3 regions of the Rhizobium sp. R86522 genome follow, and region 2 is predicted to be linked to each of the others. Evidence: predicted binding sites of a transcription regulator. Region 2 holds the regulator's gene; each other region holds the start of a gene.

Region 1 (5,790 bases), 1.7 Mb from region 2:
ACGAAGGTGTCGATCGCATCGATGCGCGTGATGATGTCGGTCAGGGCTTCACCGGTGCCAGTAACGAGACCGACGCCTTCCTTCACCTGGGCGGAGCTCTGGGAAATCAGCTGCTTGATTTCCTTCGCCGCATCGGCTGAGCGCTGGGCAAGCTGGCGGACTTCCTGGGCGACCACGGCAAAACCCTTGCCGGCATCGCCAGCGCGGGCTGCTTCGACGCCGGCGTTCAGCGCGAGCAGATTGGTCTGGAAGGCGATTTCATCGATCACCCCGATGATCTTGGAGATCTCAGTGGAGGACTTTTCGATCGCATCCATGGCGGAGACAGCCTTCGACACGACCGTACCTGACGTCTTCGCCTGCTGCTGCGTATCGCGCACTTCCTGCGAGGCACGCTCGGCATTGGCTGCCGTCTGACTGACGCTGACGGACAGCTGCTGCAAGGCGGTGGAGCTTTCCTGCACGCCGCTGGCCTGGCGGGTCGTGCGGCTCGCCAGTTCGCTCGAGGCGTGAGCGATCGCATCGGTTCCGCTCAGAATGCCTTCCGAGGCGCGGCGGATCGCGGCAAAGGAAACGTTCAGGCGATCGACCGTATCGTTGTAATGCCCTGCCATCTCCTTGAAGTTCTCAGGCAGGTCCGTGGTCATACGGGCTTCGAAGTCACCCTGGGCGAGCGATTCCAGGCCACGACGCAAATGCTCCATGGCGATCGCCTGATCGGCCTCAAAACGGGCACGCTCTTCCTCGAGCGCCCGGCGCCGGCTTTCCAGCTCTTCCAGGTAGACGGAAATCGAATAGTCCATGTCAAGCATGGCGGCCTTGACCACGGCGCGCATCTTGTCGGCGAGCGAGGCGGCATGCTGTTTGCCGAACGGGAAAGGCCAGTGCTTGACCAGGATGCCGGCCAGTAGTTCGCCAACCAGCATCGAATAGCCGCCGATATACCAGCGTGGCTCGAGCCCGATACGGGCATGGGCCTTGCCGACCGCCGTGACCCCGCGCACGTAGTTTTCATCGAAATTGCCGCTGGCGACCTTGTCCCAATGGCCGATCTGGGCGCTCTTTGCGCCATTCATATGGGCGCCATCGCGGAAATGCGCGGCGGTCTTCCCGGTCTTTGAAACCTTGGCGTAAAACTTGTCCAATGCCCCGCCCAGGACCTCCTTGATCGAAGGCCGAAGCTCGGCGAGCGTGCTGCGCGTCTTCTGATCGATTTCCAGGAATTCAAGACGTTCGGTGAGGTCGTTCTGAGTGTTCGAGGTCATGATGTGATGAAGACTTTCGGTTTGGCTGGTATCAGTCAGAACTGCCACGCTTTGCTGAACAGTTTCTAAACGGTCGCGCGGTTTCCGCGCGACCGTGACGGGCAAAGTCCGGACTAAGAGGCCATGCGGTAGTTGCTGCCTGGGTTCGACGTCTGCATGCGGCTTCCGCTCGTCTTGAAACCTTGCAGCGCCTGGACGAGGCGCCCGGCCTCTTCCATCAGCGTCGCGGTCTGGGCCGAGCTTTCCTCGACCATGGCGGCGTTGCGCTGGGTGATCTGATCCATCGACTGAACTGACGTGTTGACCTCGCGCAGGCCGCCGGACTGGTCGGCTGCGGCAAGCGCGATCTTGCCGACGATGTCGTTGATCTCGCCGATGCGGACGATGATCTTGCCGAGTGCATCGCCAGCATTGTTGACGAGGCCGACACCAGCTTCGACCTGTGTCGAGCTCTGCGAGATCAGGTTCTTGATCTCGCGGGCGGCGTTGGCGCAACGCTGCGCAAGCTCACGAACTTCCTGCGCGACGACCGCGAAGCCACGCCCGGCCTCACCCGCACGGGCAGCCTCCACGCCGGCGTTCAGCGCCAGAAGGTTGGTCTGGAAGGCAATCTCGTCGATGACGCCGATGATCTTGGAAATCTCGTCGGAGGATTTCTCGATGGCCCCCATGGCGGTGACAGCGCGGGAGACAACCTCTTCGGAGACGCGGGCTTCCGTCAAGGCAGCACCGACGACCGTGGCAGCCTCCTTCGCGCCATCGGCGGTCAAGGTGACATTCTGGGTCAGCTCGTGCAGCGCGGCAGTGCTTTCCTCGAGACCCGCCGCCTGCTGCTCGGTGCGCTGTGCGAGATCATCGGTGGCATCGGAAATCGCAGTCGTCGACTTGAAGATTTCGTCGGCAGAATGGCGCACGGTCGTAATCGTCGCGCGCAGGGCATCGACCGACGCATTGTAGTCCTCGGCCATCTGCGCGAAATTGGCCGGCAGATCGTTCGGCAGCCGGGCTTCAAGATCGCCGGCAGACAGCTTGCCGAGTGCGCCGCGCAGGGCTGCGAGCGCCGTTGCCTGCTCGGCTTCCGCCTTCAGCCGGGCGTCTTCCGCAGCCTGACGCTGCTCGGCCAGGATCGCCAGATAGACGGAGATGGAATAGTCCATGTCGAGCAAGGCAGCCTTAACGACGACAGAGATCTCTTCAGCGAGCTGCTCGGAATTGCGCCGACCGAAACGGCTCGGCCAACGTTCGCGAACGACCGCATGCACGAGTTGCTCGAGAACGAGCGCATAACCACCGATATACCAGCGTGGCTCGAGGCCAATGCGCGCATGGGCCTTGCCGACCTTGGTGACACCCTCGACATAGCTGTCCGTATAGTCTGCGGTGCCGACGATGCCCCAGTGTTCTTCCTGACGCTTCTTGGCACCCTTGATATGATCGTCGTTGCGAAAGAAAGCGGCGGTCTCTGGAACCTTGCGGATCTTGTCGTAGAAGATTTCGAGTGCACCGCCGATGTTCTTGCGGATCAGCGGTCCAAGTCTTCGCAGAGTTTCCCTGCCCTTGTCGTCCAATCCCAGGAAGCGAAGACGGTTCTTCAGATCTGCATTTTCGGTTTGCGACGCCATGGCCGGTACTTCACTCTTCTGGTTCACAAAAACATCAGCGATTGCTGATAAGCGACATTCAGAGAATTCTAAAATGGTAAATGTTCAGTTGTCGGGGGAGAGCATATTTTTGCCTTCGCGAGCGTATCGCGGTCGCACTGAACGAAAAACGTCCAGATTTCCGGGGAAGGATTGATTATCGTCACATACTGAAGGCGCGTATTTTTTCGCTATAGCAACCTGTGACTTCCCGGCAAGGGAGACGTCCGTTCACTCTTTGATCTGTTTTCGCGGTCCGAATCAGCTATCATCCCGCGCATGACCCTTCTCGACATTCCGGCAGTGACCATCGGCTCAGTCACCCTTCAGCCCGCGTTCCTCATCGGCCTCGTGGCTCTTCTGTTTTTACTGCCGCTCGTCTTGATCGTCATCGCGACGATGCGGGCCGCACGTTTGCGCGCCGAATTGCGGGAAGAGACTGCACGGCGGGACGAAGCTGCGGAAGCGCGGCTTGCGGAACTGCTGAAGGCCCAGGCTGAAATGCAGGGACGGCTTGCAACCATGGCCGAAGTGTTCGGCAGCCGCCAGGCCGAGCTCAATCAGTCGATCAGCCAACGGCTTGATGGCATGACGCATCGGTTAGGCACGACGATCACCGAGCAGACCAAGTCGACGCATGACAATCTGCGCACGCTGCAGGAGCGACTGGCGGTAATCGATGCCGCGCAGAACAACATCCAGTCGCTGGCCAAGGATGTCGTCGGCCTTCAGGCGATCCTGTCCAACAAGCAGACGCGCGGCGCCTTCGGCCAGTCGCGCATGGAGACGATTGTCGCCGACGGTCTGCCGATGGGCGCCTATGCGTTCCAGACGACGCTCTCCAACGGCTCGCGTCCCGACTGCACCATCCGGATGCCAAACAATTCGCCGCCACTGGTGGTGGATGCCAAGTTTCCGCTCGAAGCCTGGAACGTGATCCGGGAGACGGAAAATCCGGAGCAGAAGAAGGCCGCCTCACAGCAGTTCCGCCGGGATATGGAGGTGCATATCCGCGACATCTCGGAGAAGTACCTGATCCCCGGCGAGACCCAGGATATGGCCTTCCTGTTCGTGCCGTCGGAATCGATCTTCGCTGAGATCCACGAGAACTTCGAAGGCGTTGTGCAGAAAGCGCACCGGCAGAAGGTGGTGATCGTGTCGCCATCGCTGCTGATGCTGTCCATCCAGGTGATTCAGGCCGTACTGAAGGACCAGCGCATGCGTGAGCAGGCGCACCTGATCCAGGGCGAAGTCATCCGATTGATGGAGGACCTTGGACGTCTGGACGACCGGACGCGAAAGCTTCAGAGCCATTTCCTCGCGGCCCAGAAGGATGTCGAGATGATCATCACCTCCTCGGACAAGCTGGCAAAACGCGGCGCCAAGATCGAAGCCATGGAATTCGAGACACCCGGCGGACGAGAGGATGGCGACGATGCGCCCAGCCGCGCCGTCGAGAGCCGCACGGGTCTACTCAAGCTCAGGGTTGTTGACGAGGACTGAGACCCGGTCCAAAAGAGCGCGACAGCCTAGAGCATTCAGGGAGGCACCGCGCTCATGATCACCGTCTTCGGCTCCATCAACATGGACCTCGTTGCCACCACGCCCAGGCTGCCAAAGCCGGGTGAAACGGTCGCCGGGACGGGATTTGCAACGGCAGCGGGCGGCAAGGGTGCAAATCAGGCGCTGGCAGCCCGGCGCGCCGGGGCCGAGGTGCGCATGGTCGGCGCTGTCGGTCGCGACGAGTTCGCAGGCCCGGCGCTTGATCTTCTCGACAAGGCAGGCGCAATCCTTTCGGCCGTTGCCCGCGTCGATGGCCCGACCGGTACCGCGCTCATCCTGGTGGGGGGCGACGGCGAGAACATGATCGCCGTCGTGCCCGCCGCCAATGGCACCGTCAGCGCTGCGCAGGCCGAGAGCGCTATAGAGGGCATGCAGGACGGCGATATCCTGATGGTGCAGCAGGAGGTGCCGGCAGGCTCCGTCGAGGCTGCGCTGAAGAGCGCGAAAGCACGGGGCGTCCGGACGGTGCTGAACATCGCACCCCTCATCCCGGAGACAGAAGACCTGGCGGCGCTTGCGGATATCGTCATCGCCAACGAGACCGAATTCGAACGGCTGGTCGGCCGTGACAACCTGACAGGCGAAGAGCGGGAGCAGATCCTCCTCGACATGCATGGCAAGACCGGTCAGATCCTGATCGTCACCCTCGGCGCCGATGGCGTGATTGCTGCCGAAGGTGGTACTCTGCACCGGACCAAGGGCCTGAAGATCGTGCCGGTCGATACCGTCGGCGCAGGAGATACCTTCTGCGGCTATCTTGCCGCGAGCCTGGATGCTGGTCTTGCTTTCGGCGATGCACTGCGCCGCGCCGCCGTCGCCGGATCGCTTGCCTGCCTCAAGGCCGGCGCCCAGCCGTCGATCCCCGTGGCCGCCGATGTGACGGCCTCGCTTTGATACTTAATCAGGCCGCTTAAGTCTGATTTATTGCCCGTTAAGCAATGGAACATAGCATCGGTCGCGATCGGGGTATGCGAAAGCGTGCCCGGCCGCGCCATGACAGCGCGGAACGAATGTCCCTGCGTCCTGATCCTCAGTTTTCGAGGCTCCCATGTTCGCCTTCTTTACCCGTTCGATCGCCGCCAAACTTCTGGTCGTCACCGGCGTTGCCATCGGACTTGTGCTTTTCCTTTCCAATCTCGTTCTGATTTCTCAGACCCGTGATCGGGTTCATTCCCTGACAATGGAACAGGCCAATGCCGAGGCCAAATCCATCGCCCGCGAGATCGCCGGGGACATCGGCGAACTGGCAAGTGCGGCGCGCACCATGTCCGGCGTCATCGGTCGCGGCCACGAAGGAAAATCGCTCGACCGCCAGGGGATCA
Region 2 (5,790 bases):
TCGTGCCGGCCTTGACGCTCAGGTCGACCGTCTTGTCACCGAGTTTCAAAGAAGCGCTTTTGTCCGTCATGCTGATCCTCCGGAATTGGCGGGAAGGCGTCTTGAAAAAGCCGCCATCGGTTAAGCGTGTGATGTAGCTATATGATACCGAAGTTAATGCCAAGCTATCCAAAGGGCAAATTGTGCGTCGCGAAAACAGCAACAATCGAACCGAACGGTTCTAATCGTTTGAAGCCTGGATAGGCGGCGAAAACCCGATTCGTTGCACGCATTGATTGCTGACAGTTTTCGCTTATTCTGTCTGCAGATGGGGTAGATCCGGCCGGGTATGGCTGATGGGGGAAGTAGCGGAAATACAGGGGGAAGGGCACCTCCGGTCCGGTGGTATATCGGGCCGGCGAGACCTGCCTCGACCACTCGAAAAACGCGCAATGCCCGGTTTGACGACGATCGGCCGTGCTGTCGCCGCTCGCGCTGTTTTGCATCGCATTCTCAGGCAGGTTCGACAGTACGTCTCAGACGAAAGTCGGCACGGGCATTTTTTCCTCTTCGTGCCTGTCTGGCTCGGCGCGGGTGCTGCAATCTGGTTTTCCGTTGGGCAACCCCCGCCGGCCATCGTCCTCGGACTGCTCCTTGCTTGCCTGGCTTTTGCACTTTTGCGGGCGATGCGCGACACCGTGGCGCATGTGGTCCTGTGGAGTATGTGCCTGATCCTTCTCGGCATGCTGATGGCCGAATGGGAGACACGGCGAGCGTCCACCGTGATCCTCGATCAGCCGCTCGTCACCACGGTCACCGGGGTCGTCGAGCGACGGGAGCAGGGGGCGGGCGGTGAATGGCGTTACGTGTTACGCGTGATCCAGACCGCAGAGCCGAGCATTCGCCGGTCGCCGGGACGCGTGTCCCTCCTTGCCCGAAGCAAGCATGTGCCAGCTGCCATCGGCGAGCAATTGAGCGGCCGCGCCCGTCTGTCACCACCGTCAGGTCCGGCTTTGCCGGGATTGAACGACTTTAGCTTCCAAAGCTACTTCGCCGGCATCGGCGCTGTCGGCTTCTTCCTCGGTCCGCCCCAGGCCAAAACCTCCGCTTCATGGGAGGAAAAGGGTCTGTGGGCGCGCTTCGACGCGGCCCTGTTCTCGCTCCGGGATCGCATCTCAAACCGCATTCGCAGCATCCTGCCCGGAGATCCCGGCGCCTTCGCAGCTGCGATCATTACCGGCGAACGCCGATCGATGTCGGAAGAGGCGACGGAGGCGCTGCGCGTCTCGGGCCTCGCTCACATCACTGCGATCTCGGGCCTCAACATGGCGCTTGCCGCCGGCATCTTCTTTGTCGGATTGCGAGGGCTTCTGAGCCTAATGCCGACTTTTGCGCATCGCTTTCCGGTAAAGAAGATCGCGGCCGCCGGCGCGCTTCTGGCGACGACCGGCTATGTGCTCATTTCCGGCTACCAGGTCTCGGCGCTGCGGGCCTATCTGATGACGGCGGTCATGCTCGGCGCCGTCCTCTTCGACCGCCCGGCTGTCAGCCTCCACAATCTCGCGCTTGCGGCCACCGCGATCCTCGCGGTCCAGCCCTCGACCGTCATGGGGCCGAGCTTCCAGATGTCTTTCGCGGCGACTGCAGCCCTGATTGCCGGTTATGCCGGGTGGCGGGCGCGACCGCGCGCGATCCTGCCCAAAGCCCGCTCGCTTGCCATGCGGATTGTGGCGGGGTTTGCCATGTTCGTCGGTGGGACGCTGGCGACCTCCTTCATCGGCGGGGTCTCGACCGCCATCTTTGCCATCAGCCATTTCCACCGGCTGTCGACCCATGGACTGGAGGCAAACCTCGCCGCCATGCCGCTGATCTCGCTGGTCGTGATGCCGTCCGGCTTCATTGCCATGCTGCTCATGCCATTTGGCCTCGACGCGCCGTTCTTCTGGATCATGGGACAGGGCCTGGAAATGGTGCTCATTGTCGCTCACACCGTCTCCGGCTGGGGCGGCGGCTACGTCTTCCCGCGTCTGCCGGCATGGTTCATGCCCGGCGCAATCGCCGGCATGCTCTTGCTGATGCTACTCAGAACCCCGATCAGGCATGTCGGCACGGCTCTCATCGTCGCAACGCTCGCTGCTGCCTTCCTTGCTCCACGACCCCCGGGTGGCGAACTGATGATCAGCGAGGACGCTCGGTTGGTCGCGATTCGGGTCGCAAATGACGACACGTCCATCATTGCAATCAACCGAGCCCGCCCGCCTGCCTTCATCTTCGATCAATGGCGACCCGTGCTCGGCATCGATGAACCAAGGCGCCCGGTGATGCTCGAGACCGCCCCCCTGCCGCCAGCGCCAGAATGGCGTAATGGCCAAACCCTGTCGGAGGAGCAGCGCAAACTCGCAGAGGCTGTATTTTATAGCCTACTCAAGGCCGCCGGGAGAGAACAGTTCACCTGCGTAAAGCAGGCCTGTGCCATCAGACTGGAGAACGGCAACACGCTGCTGACGCTGGAACGCCCGGACCTCATCGGCGCAGCCTGCGACCGCGCTGATATCGTGGTTCTGTCGGCGCGCACGCGCGTCAAAACCTGCCGCTCTGGCGCGCTCCTGATTTCCGAGGCGAGCCAGCGCGCAACCGGCTCCCTCGAGGTCGCGGGCCTAGCCGCCACCTCACAAGCCATGACGGTCAGGTCAGCGCTCGACGGACCCTCAAGACCTTGGACTGCGCACCGACTTTACGACTGGCGCAGCGGCCTTTCCGATAACACGCATGAATTTGCGGGTCCGACTAGGAACGTCCGACCGAGGCCGAAGCCCGATCAGTGATAGCGGCGAATGAGGCCCACCAGCTTGCCCTGGATCTTGACGCGATCCGGCGGGAAGATACGGGTTTCGTAAGCCGGATTGGCGGCCTCCAGCGCAATCGATGCGCCGCGGCGGCGGAAGCGTTTGAGTGTCGCCTCCTCGTCGTCGACGAGCGCCACGATGATGTCACCGGGATTGGCGTTCGAGGCATTGCGGATGATAACCGTATCGCCGTCAAGAATACCGGCCTCAATCATCGAATCGCCCTTGACCTCAAGCGCGTAGTGATCGCCCGCGCCGATCATCTCCGCCGGTACCGTGATGTCGTGAGTGTTGTTCTGAATGGCTGAAATCGGCACACCGGCTGCGATTCGGCCCATGACCGGAACCGAGACGGACGAGCCGTTGTCTTCGACGGGCGGCTTTGTCAGTGCTGGCGCCGGCGGCGTCTTGCCGAGACTGCCCTCGATCACGCTCGGCGCAAAGCCGCGGCGCGGCTGGATGCTTGGCGAATAGGCTTCCGGAAGCTTGATGACCTCCAGTGCACGAGCCCGGTTCGGCAAGCGTCGGATGAAGCCGCGTTCCTCGAGCGCAGTGATCAGGCGATGGATCCCGGATTTCGATGCGAGGTCCAGCGCATCCTTCATCTCGTCGAAGGACGGCGGGACACCCGATTCCTTCATCCGTTCATGGATGAAGAGAAGCAGTTCCTGTTGCTTGCGCGTCAGCATATGCGGTGCCCCCGAGGTGAAACAAATACAGAACAGACACTATATGTTCCAGTTGTGTTCCGCAAGGGGATAAATTTTTGTGAAGAGCCAGTGATAAAATGCGATAGCCGCGGACAAAGGTCTTGAAACTGTCGGATTTTGGCGTGTTGCAGAGGAGAGTGCAGATCCGCCCCCCACACATCAGGCAAACCGCCCTCAAGGATGCTGTAAATGCTGAAGGATATCGAGAAGCTCGTTCTGGGAAAGTCGTCATCCGATCTTTCGTCAGCAGAGCAGAAGGTGCTGAAGCGGGCGCGCGAGCGACGCACGGTGTCGACCAATGCCGGCGAGGACTTTCTGGCTCATGCCACGTTCGGCCAGCGGGTCGCTGATGGCATCGCACGGGTCGGTGGTTCCTGGGGTTTCATCATCGGCTTCATGCTGTTTTTGGTCGCCTGGGTCATCCTCAACACGGTGATTCTGGCAACAGGTGCGCTCGATCCTTATCCGTTCATCTTCCTGAACCTGCTCTTGTCGATGCTCGCCGCCATCCAGGCACCGATCATCATGATGAGCCAGAACCGCCAGACCGAGCGGGATCGCTTCATGGCGGCGAAAGACTACGAGATCAATCTCAAGGCAGAGATCGAGGTATTGGCCTTGCACCACAAGATCGACGAGGAGGTGGTGAAAGAGCTGCGCGAGGCGCGCCAGGAGATTAATGCGCTGCGCCAGGCGATCGAGACCCTTTCAAGCCAGGCGCACAATTCTCAAGACTGAAGAATTAATCGAGAGCAAACATGTCCAATCCCATTTCCTCAGCCCGCGCCATCGATCATCTCGTCCTGCCGGTCTTCGAGCTCGAAACCGCCCGCGACAGGCTCGGGCGTCTCGGCTTTACCGTTGCGGCGGATGCCCGCCACCCGTTCGGCACAGAGAATGCCTGTGTGTTCTTCGCTGACGACACCTATCTGGAACCGCTGGCGGTCGGCAGCCGAGAGGACTGTCTGGAAGCGGCGCGCATGGGCAATGTCTTTGTCGCTCGCGATCAGGCCTTTCGCTTTCGACGAGGCGAGGGCCTCTCCGGCATTGTCGTGAAGACGCAGGACGCGTTGGCTGACGATTCGCAGTATCGCCAAGACGGCATGAGTGCCGGCCCTGTGCTTGATTTCGCACGCCAGTTTCGTTTTCCGGATGGGCGGACCGCGGAGGGTTCGTTCCGCCTCGCCTTTGCCGCAGACCTGCGCGCGCCTGATTTCTTCGCCTTCGCCTGTCAGCGCATCAATCCTCTCCCGACCGATCGGGGGGCCCTGCTCGTACATGCCAATGGCGCAGCAGGGATTCGAAGCGTGGTGCTGGTCGAAGAGAACCCGAGCGACTTCCAATATCTGCTGGAAATGGTCCTCGACCAGCGCGATGTCACGGCCCATTCCTTCGGCCTCTCCATCCAGGCCGCCCATACGTCCGTCGATGTCCTGACACCGGAGGGTTTCCGGCTTCACTTCGGACAGGACGTGGCGGTCTCGGAACGGGGGCTCGTCGGGGCAGCCGTGGTTTTCGCGGTTGATGATCTCGGCGTGACAGAAGCCTGCCTCGCTGCTAAGGGCGTCACCTATCAAAAAACGGGCGCACGCCTCGTCGTCGCGCCGGAGAAGGGGCAGGGTGTTACCTTTGCCTTCGAGGAGTTGAAATGAGCGTGTCCCCCAATTCGGAAGTCGTCGTTGGCGAAGGCGCGGCCAAGGCCGTCTTCTCCCAGAAGGGCCGTTTTGCCTTGATCGCTGGTCCCTGCCAGATGGAAAGCCGCGACCATGCCTTCATGATCGCCGGCCAGCTCGTCGAGCTCTGCCGCGAACTCGGACTCGGCCTTGTCTACAAGTCATCCTTCGACAAGGCGAACCGCACCTCGCTGTCTGCTGAGCGCGGCATTGGCCTGGAAACGGCAATGGAAGTCTTCGCCGACATCAAGAAGGAATTCGGCGTTCCGGTTCTCACCGACATCCACACGGAAGAGCAATGCACCGCCGTTGCCCCGACCGTTGATATCCTGCAGATCCCGGCCTTCCTCTGCCGCCAGACAGACCTGCTGGTGGCTGCGGCGAAGACCGGTCGGGCGATCAACGTCAAGAAGGGCCAGTTCCTGGCGCCCTGGGACATGAAGAATGTCCTGAACAAGATCACCGGTTCCGGCAATCCGAACGTCCTGCTCTGCGAGCGTGGTGCCTCCTTCGGCTACAACACGCTGGTCTCCGACATGCGCTCGCTGCCGATCATGGCGGCCATGGGCGCACCTGTCGTGT
Region 3 (5,790 bases), 970 kb from region 2:
CGATTTTCGGCATTGGGAAGGCAACGATGGTCGTCACCGGCTTGTTGCTGGTATTGCGATAGAGGTATTTCACCTCCACCTTTTCCGGCGAAATGTAGAGATCTTCCCGCGCCATGGTGATCTCATTGCTGCGCGTGAAGACGAGGCCGCCTGCCTCCAGCGTCGCCATGGTGTCGTTTGCCAGGACTGCGGTGGTGGCGAGGGCCTGCAGAGCGCAGGCCAAGATCAGTGTTGGCACGGTCGTCACGGTTCGAAATCCCCCAGACCCAAGAACGGAAAATGCCACCTTAGCGGTGGCATTTCGATTCTTGAACGACGCTTTCTGGGTGTTATGCGCGGGCCGGCAGAAGCGGGTAGCCGACGAGCACGGCGCGCGCTGCAAGCGTGGCAATCGCCGCCTTGACCAGGTCGCCGGGAATGAAGGCCAGCGAGCCCAGGACGACCTTGTCGAAGGGCGTGCCGGCCGCGACCGAGAGCCACGGCATGCCGCAGAGATAGACCACGCCGATGCCGCCGACGATGGAAGCAATGAAGAAGCCGGCCATTTGCTTGGCAGCCGACTGGCCTTCGCGCACGAGCTTTTCGGCGAGGAAGCCAGTGACGAAAGCACCGATGATCCAGCCGAAGATGTAACCGCCCGTCGGGCCCATAAGCACGTTGAGGCCACCGCGACCACCCGAAAGCACCGGCAGGCCGACGGCGACGAGCACGACGAGCAGGGCATAGGCGGCCGCACCGCGCTTCGCCCCGATGATGCAGCCGGCGAGCATGACGCCCATGGACTGCGCCGTGATCGGCACCGGCAGCAGCGGGATCGGCACCGGCGGAATGAAGCCGAGCACGATGATGATAGCGGTGAAGAGGGCGGCGAGCACGATGTCTCTGGTGGTCATTGAACGGGTCCCCGGTAAACTTTCTGGGGTTTTTACTGACCCCTAATCCCCCGGGCGTCAATCGCTTCGGCGATCCGATCGGCATCCTTCAACGTCGAAATGATGAGGGGCCCGAGCATGCGCGAGAGCTTCACCGGAATGCCGCGCGCCGCATGTGCCTCTTTCAGCGCTTCGTAACGCCCGACAATCTCCGGCACGAAACGCAGCACCAGCCCGAGCGCGAGACCGAGATCTGCGGCTTTGAGGAGCCCGAGCCGCTCGAGTGGTCGGGCAAGATCGGTAACGGCGGCCATGAAGTCGGCAATGCTGGTGGAAGCCGTAACGGCAGCCGCGAGGAACAGGATCGCAACGAGCCTGAGCGTGATCACGAGGACCTCTTGCGGCGACAGCAGCAAGAGATTGACCACAGCGAGGAAGGCGATCGTGAAGAGCACGGGCTTCAGCCGCCGAAATCCTTCCGACAGGCCGACACCGGTCGACAGATAGAGAGTGCCGGTGGCGATCAGGGCCAGGGTCAGGGCGAGCGGTTGATGGACAAGATAGAGCGCCAGCCCGAAAGCCATCAGCCCGACAAGCTTCGGCTTGACGGGGATGCGATGGAGAAGGCTCCGGCCCTCCACATGCAGGCTCGTCAGCATCCGGCGATCTCCCGGTAGCGGGCGATGGAGTCCTGGCCTGCGCCATCGAAGGCGAGCACGCCGTCATGGAACACCAGCACGCGACCGAAATCCGCGACGAGGTCGAGATCGTGGCTGATGACCACGGCCTGTTCGGCAAGCCCGTCGATCGCCGACTTCACCCGGGCGCGGTTCTTGAGATCAAGCTGATTGGTCGGCTCGTCGAAGATGACGACGTCAGGCCTGTTGACGCAGACCGCTGCAAGCGCCGCTAACTGCAGCTCACCGCCCGATAGCTCGTGGGGACGCCTCGCCGCGAGATCGCTGATCCCGAACCGGGCGAGGACCTCATCCACCAGTCGATCCACGTCGGGAGCGGCCAGCCCCCGCGCCTTCGGCCCCAGTGCGATATCCTCGCGAATGACCGGCAAAATGATCTGATGGCCCGGGTTCTGGAAGATGAATCCCGTCTTCGCCCGCGCCGCCTTTTCGTCGGTAACGGTATCGAGCCCGTCCAGCATCACCGTGCCCGATGTCGGCTTGGCGAGGCCCGCAATAAGCCGCGCGAAACTCGTCTTGCCCGAACCATTAAGCCCGATCACGCCGATGCGCGGCTCGACGAGCGACAGCGACAGCGGCAAGAGAGCCACGCGGTCGCCGAAGCGCAATTCGGCCTGATCGAAACGGATATGCAAGGCGGAGATTCTCCGAGGGCAGTCCGTGATCCTATAGACCGACAGAGATCATGGTGCCAGAGACCAGTACGTCTTGGAACATGCCGACCGTGACGCGGCCTGACGCGGCAGCTCTCCACTACCACAAGTTTTCGCCCATTGAACAAACCGCGAACATGTCCTAGCCTCTCAGCCATGACGATTCCCGTCCCCAACACGCTCGCGCGAAAGATCTTCCTGGAACGGCAGGGACTGTCCCGCTCGCCGACAAAGGCGCTCGGGCGTCAGGGGCTTTACGACCTGATCCACGATCTCGGCTTCGTTCAGGTTGATAGCATCCAGTGGGTCGAGCGCGCCCATCACCAGATCCTGTTCTCCCGCAACCAGACCTATCGGACCAAAGATCTGCAGCATCTTCTCGAAAAGGATCGCTCGCTTTTCGAGCACTGGACGCATGACGCCTCCGTTATTCCCTCGGCCTTCTTCCCCTATTGGAAGCACCGCTTCGTCCGACGTGAAGAGCGCATCCGGCAGAACTGGGCGAAGTGGCGAGGGGAGGGCTTCGATCAGGCCTTCGAGGAGACCTATGCCCGCATCCGTGACCACGGTCCGGTCATGGCCCGCGATGTGAAGGCCGAGGACCACAAGTCCGGTGGCTGGTGGAACTGGCATCCCTCGAAGACGGCGCTGGAATTTCTGTGGCATACCGGCAAACTGTCGATTGCGCGCCGCGAGGGTTTCCAGAAGGTCTATGACCTCTCCGAACGCGTGATCCCAACCGAACATCACACCGCCGAAGTCGATCACGAAACTTTCGTCGACTGGGCCTGCCGGGCAGCACTCATCCGCCTCGGCTTCGCCACCTCAGGCGAGATCGCCGCCTTTTTCGATATCGTCACTCCCGACGAGGCCAAGGCCTGGATCGTTGCCCATCGTGACGAACTTCAAGAACTGCAACTGGTAACAGTCGATGGGAAACCACGCGCCTCCTTTGCCTTCGCTGACCGGGTTGCATCGCTCCTCGACGCCCCCGAGCCGCCGGCCCGCATCCGCGTGCTCTCGCCCTTCGATCCCCTGATCCGTGACCGGAACCGCACCGAACGCCTCTTCGGCTTCTTCTACCGCATCGAAGTCTTCGTGCCAGAGCCGAAGCGCCAATACGGTTACTATGTCTTTCCGCTCTTGGAGGGCGACCGCCTGATCGGTCGCATCGACATGAAGGCGGAACGCAGGGAAGGTCTTCTCGATGTCCGCCGCCTCTGGCTGGAGCCAGGCGTGAAACCGACGGCCGGTCGCCTCGATAAGCTGGAAGCCGAACTCCAGCGTATCGCCCGCTTTGCCGGCATGGAAACCGTGCGCCTGCAGCCCGGCTGGCTCGGCTGATCAAGACACAATCAACAGGAAAACCAGACGTGACCGACAACAGCGCCTACCGCATCGAACCCCGTGTGCCCGCCGTCGACGACTACATGCGTCTTCGCCTTGAATCCGGCCTCACGCCGTTTGCCCGCGAAGCTGCGGAAAAAGGCCTGCCGAACTCGATCTTTGGCGTCAGCCTGATGCTGGGAGACCAGACCGTTGGCATGGGCCGCATCATCGGCGATGGCGGCTGCTTCTTCCAGGTGACCGACATCGCCATCCTGCCCGCGCATCAGGGCAGGGGGCTCGCGAAATGGATCATGGCGGCGCTCTCCGACTTCATCGCCACGCTGCCGAATACGGCTTATGTCAGCCTGATCGCCGACGTGCCGGCAAACCGCCTCTACAGCCAGTTCGGCTTCGACGAGACTGCGCCGCGTTCGGTCGGCATGGCGCGGCGGGTGATCTGAGGCCGGACAAGCCGCCGCCGGCGTTCCACAATGTCCACTTTGTTGGCCCCAGTGTTGCCGTCCACTTGAAAAAACCTTCAAATGACGCATATTTAGCATGTCACTTGAAGGATGCCGATTATGCTCCATGCCGTCGAACGCAACGCCGTCTCGGATGCCGCTCCGCCTAAGGGCTTCTCGATCGAAGCCGATCGGAAGCGTCTTTCGGCAACTGCGCTCAAAGCCTTTCGCCGTCTGGTCATTCAGTGGGACCTGACGAGCCAGCAGGCGGCGGCCTTGCTCGGGGTCTCGCTCAGCACCTGGGAACGGTTGAAGCCTGAGAGCGTCACGAAAACCCTGAGCCAGGATCAGATGACCCGGATCTCGGCGCTGACCGGCATCTACAAGGCGCTGCATCTGCTCTTCGTCGATGCCATGGCTGATCGCTGGCCGATGCTGGAAAATACCGGGCCGCTCTTTGATCGCCGCACGCCGGTCGCTGCCATGATCGAGGGCGGGATCCCGCATATGCTGGAGGTCCGCCGCTATCTCGACGCCGTGCGCGGGGGCCTCTGACTTGGAGGTCGACGGCGTTCCGGTGAGCATTGTCGCCTATCCAAGGACCGTGCGTCTCGTCTCCACCGCACGCTTGCGCCAAGCCGTGCTCGCGCCACTCGCCGATACGGCCGATGAACTCGCCGAACTCGCCGAGATCGAGGCGGCCACGTCGACCCGCATCCAGGCCCAGTCAACAGGTATTTCCGGGCTGGCTGCCAACGAGCTGGTCTATGACGTGCCACATGCGCATTTCATCAATGCTAGCTTCGCCTATGCCAAGCCGCGCGAACCCAATCGCTTCAACGGTGAGACCCGGGGTGCCTGGTATGCGGCGCTCGGCGTAGGCACCTGCCTCGCCGAAATCGCCTTTCACATGACGGAATTCCTGTCACGAACGGGCGTCTATGAAGCGGTGGCCGATTATGCGGAAATGCTCTGCAGCACGTCGGGAGAATTCCTCGACCTGAGGACGCTGCCCGATCATCCGGCGCTCTCGCCGGATAAGGCGCTCGGCTACCCGGAGGGCAACCGACTGGCACTCGAAGCCAGACGGTCCGGGCTGAACGGCATCGTCTACCCGTCAGTCCGCCACGATAGCGGAACCTGCTTTGCCATATTGCGTCCCGCTGCCGTCCAGTCGGTGCGCCAGGGGGACGTCTGGCGGCTGAGCTGGAAAGGCAGGCCAGAGCCGGTAATCGAGGGGCCGATCGGGTTCTGAGCTTTTCGGCGGCATTCGGGTCACTCCACCCTCCCCTTGAGGGGGAGGGTCGGACCGAAGGTCCGGGGTGGGGTGATCAGGCGGCTGTCAGCCGCCACATCGCATCAATCGAGAGGGAAGGCCCTCAGACGATCTCCGTCGCCGAAATCTTGATGCCAAAACCTTCGAGCCCGACATAGTGGCGCTCGCGCGACGAGAAGAGCCGGATCGAGGTGACGCCGAGGTCCTTCAGGATCTGCGCGCCGAGCCCGATTTCCAGCCATTCGCTTTCGCGTGCCTGCGCTTCCGAATGATCTTCGCGGTCATGCTTGCCGCTGCGCGCGGTGGTGGAGACACCCACACCGACGGACCCCTCGCGCAGATAGACGATCACGCCGCGGCCCTTGTCGGCGATCCGCTTCATGATGCCATCGACCTGCCGGTTGGTGCCGAAGACATCCTGGCCGACATGCTCGAGATGCAGGCGAACCGGAATGTCCTCGCCGTCCCGGATGTCGCCAAAGACGACGGCGAGATGCTGCA

The links. The regulator LexA, encoded in region 2, represses DNA repair genes until DNA is damaged. The targets are predictions, from matches to a motif close to TGTTCNNNNTGTGTTCNG.
Positions count from the first base shown of each region.
Region 1: SJY08_RS16400 (DNA recombination protein RmuC) is a predicted target of LexA. The motif match lies at 3,134-3,151, and genes of this name have one in related genera.
Region 3: SJY08_RS12915 (energy-coupling factor ABC transporter ATP-binding protein) is a predicted target of LexA. The motif match lies at 2,344-2,361, and genes of this name have one in related genera.

Region 1 covers NZ_JAXHBX010000001.1:3,388,681-3,394,470, forward strand. The annotation lists gene SJY08_RS16390 (globin-coupled sensor protein) at 1-1,265, opposite strand, end outside; gene SJY08_RS16395 (globin-coupled sensor protein) at 1,379-2,887, opposite strand; gene SJY08_RS16400 (DNA recombination protein RmuC) at 3,185-4,408, shown strand; gene SJY08_RS16405 (ribokinase) at 4,463-5,362, shown strand; gene SJY08_RS16410 (methyl-accepting chemotaxis protein) at 5,517-5,790, shown strand, end outside.
Region 2 covers NZ_JAXHBX010000001.1:1,663,518-1,669,307, reverse strand. The annotation lists gene gltA (citrate synthase) at 1-70, opposite strand, end outside; gene SJY08_RS07905 (ComEC/Rec2 family competence protein) at 432-2,804, shown strand; gene lexA (transcriptional repressor LexA) at 2,798-3,514, opposite strand; gene SJY08_RS07895 (DUF1003 domain-containing protein) at 3,725-4,273, shown strand; gene SJY08_RS07890 (VOC family protein) at 4,294-5,187, shown strand; gene kdsA (3-deoxy-8-phosphooctulonate synthase) at 5,184-5,790, shown strand, end outside.
Region 3 covers NZ_JAXHBX010000001.1:2,633,954-2,639,743, reverse strand. The annotation lists gene SJY08_RS12930 (DUF4424 domain-containing protein) at 1-247, opposite strand, end outside; gene SJY08_RS12925 (biotin transporter BioY) at 330-893, opposite strand; gene SJY08_RS12920 (energy-coupling factor transporter transmembrane component T family protein) at 926-1,531, opposite strand; gene SJY08_RS12915 (energy-coupling factor ABC transporter ATP-binding protein) at 1,525-2,205, opposite strand; gene SJY08_RS12910 (winged helix-turn-helix domain-containing protein) at 2,380-3,567, shown strand; gene SJY08_RS12905 (GNAT family N-acetyltransferase) at 3,654-4,013, shown strand; gene SJY08_RS12900 (antitoxin Xre-like helix-turn-helix domain-containing protein) at 4,134-4,568, shown strand; gene SJY08_RS12895 (RES family NAD+ phosphorylase) at 4,570-5,268, shown strand; gene ribB (3,4-dihydroxy-2-butanone-4-phosphate synthase) at 5,393-5,790, opposite strand, start outside.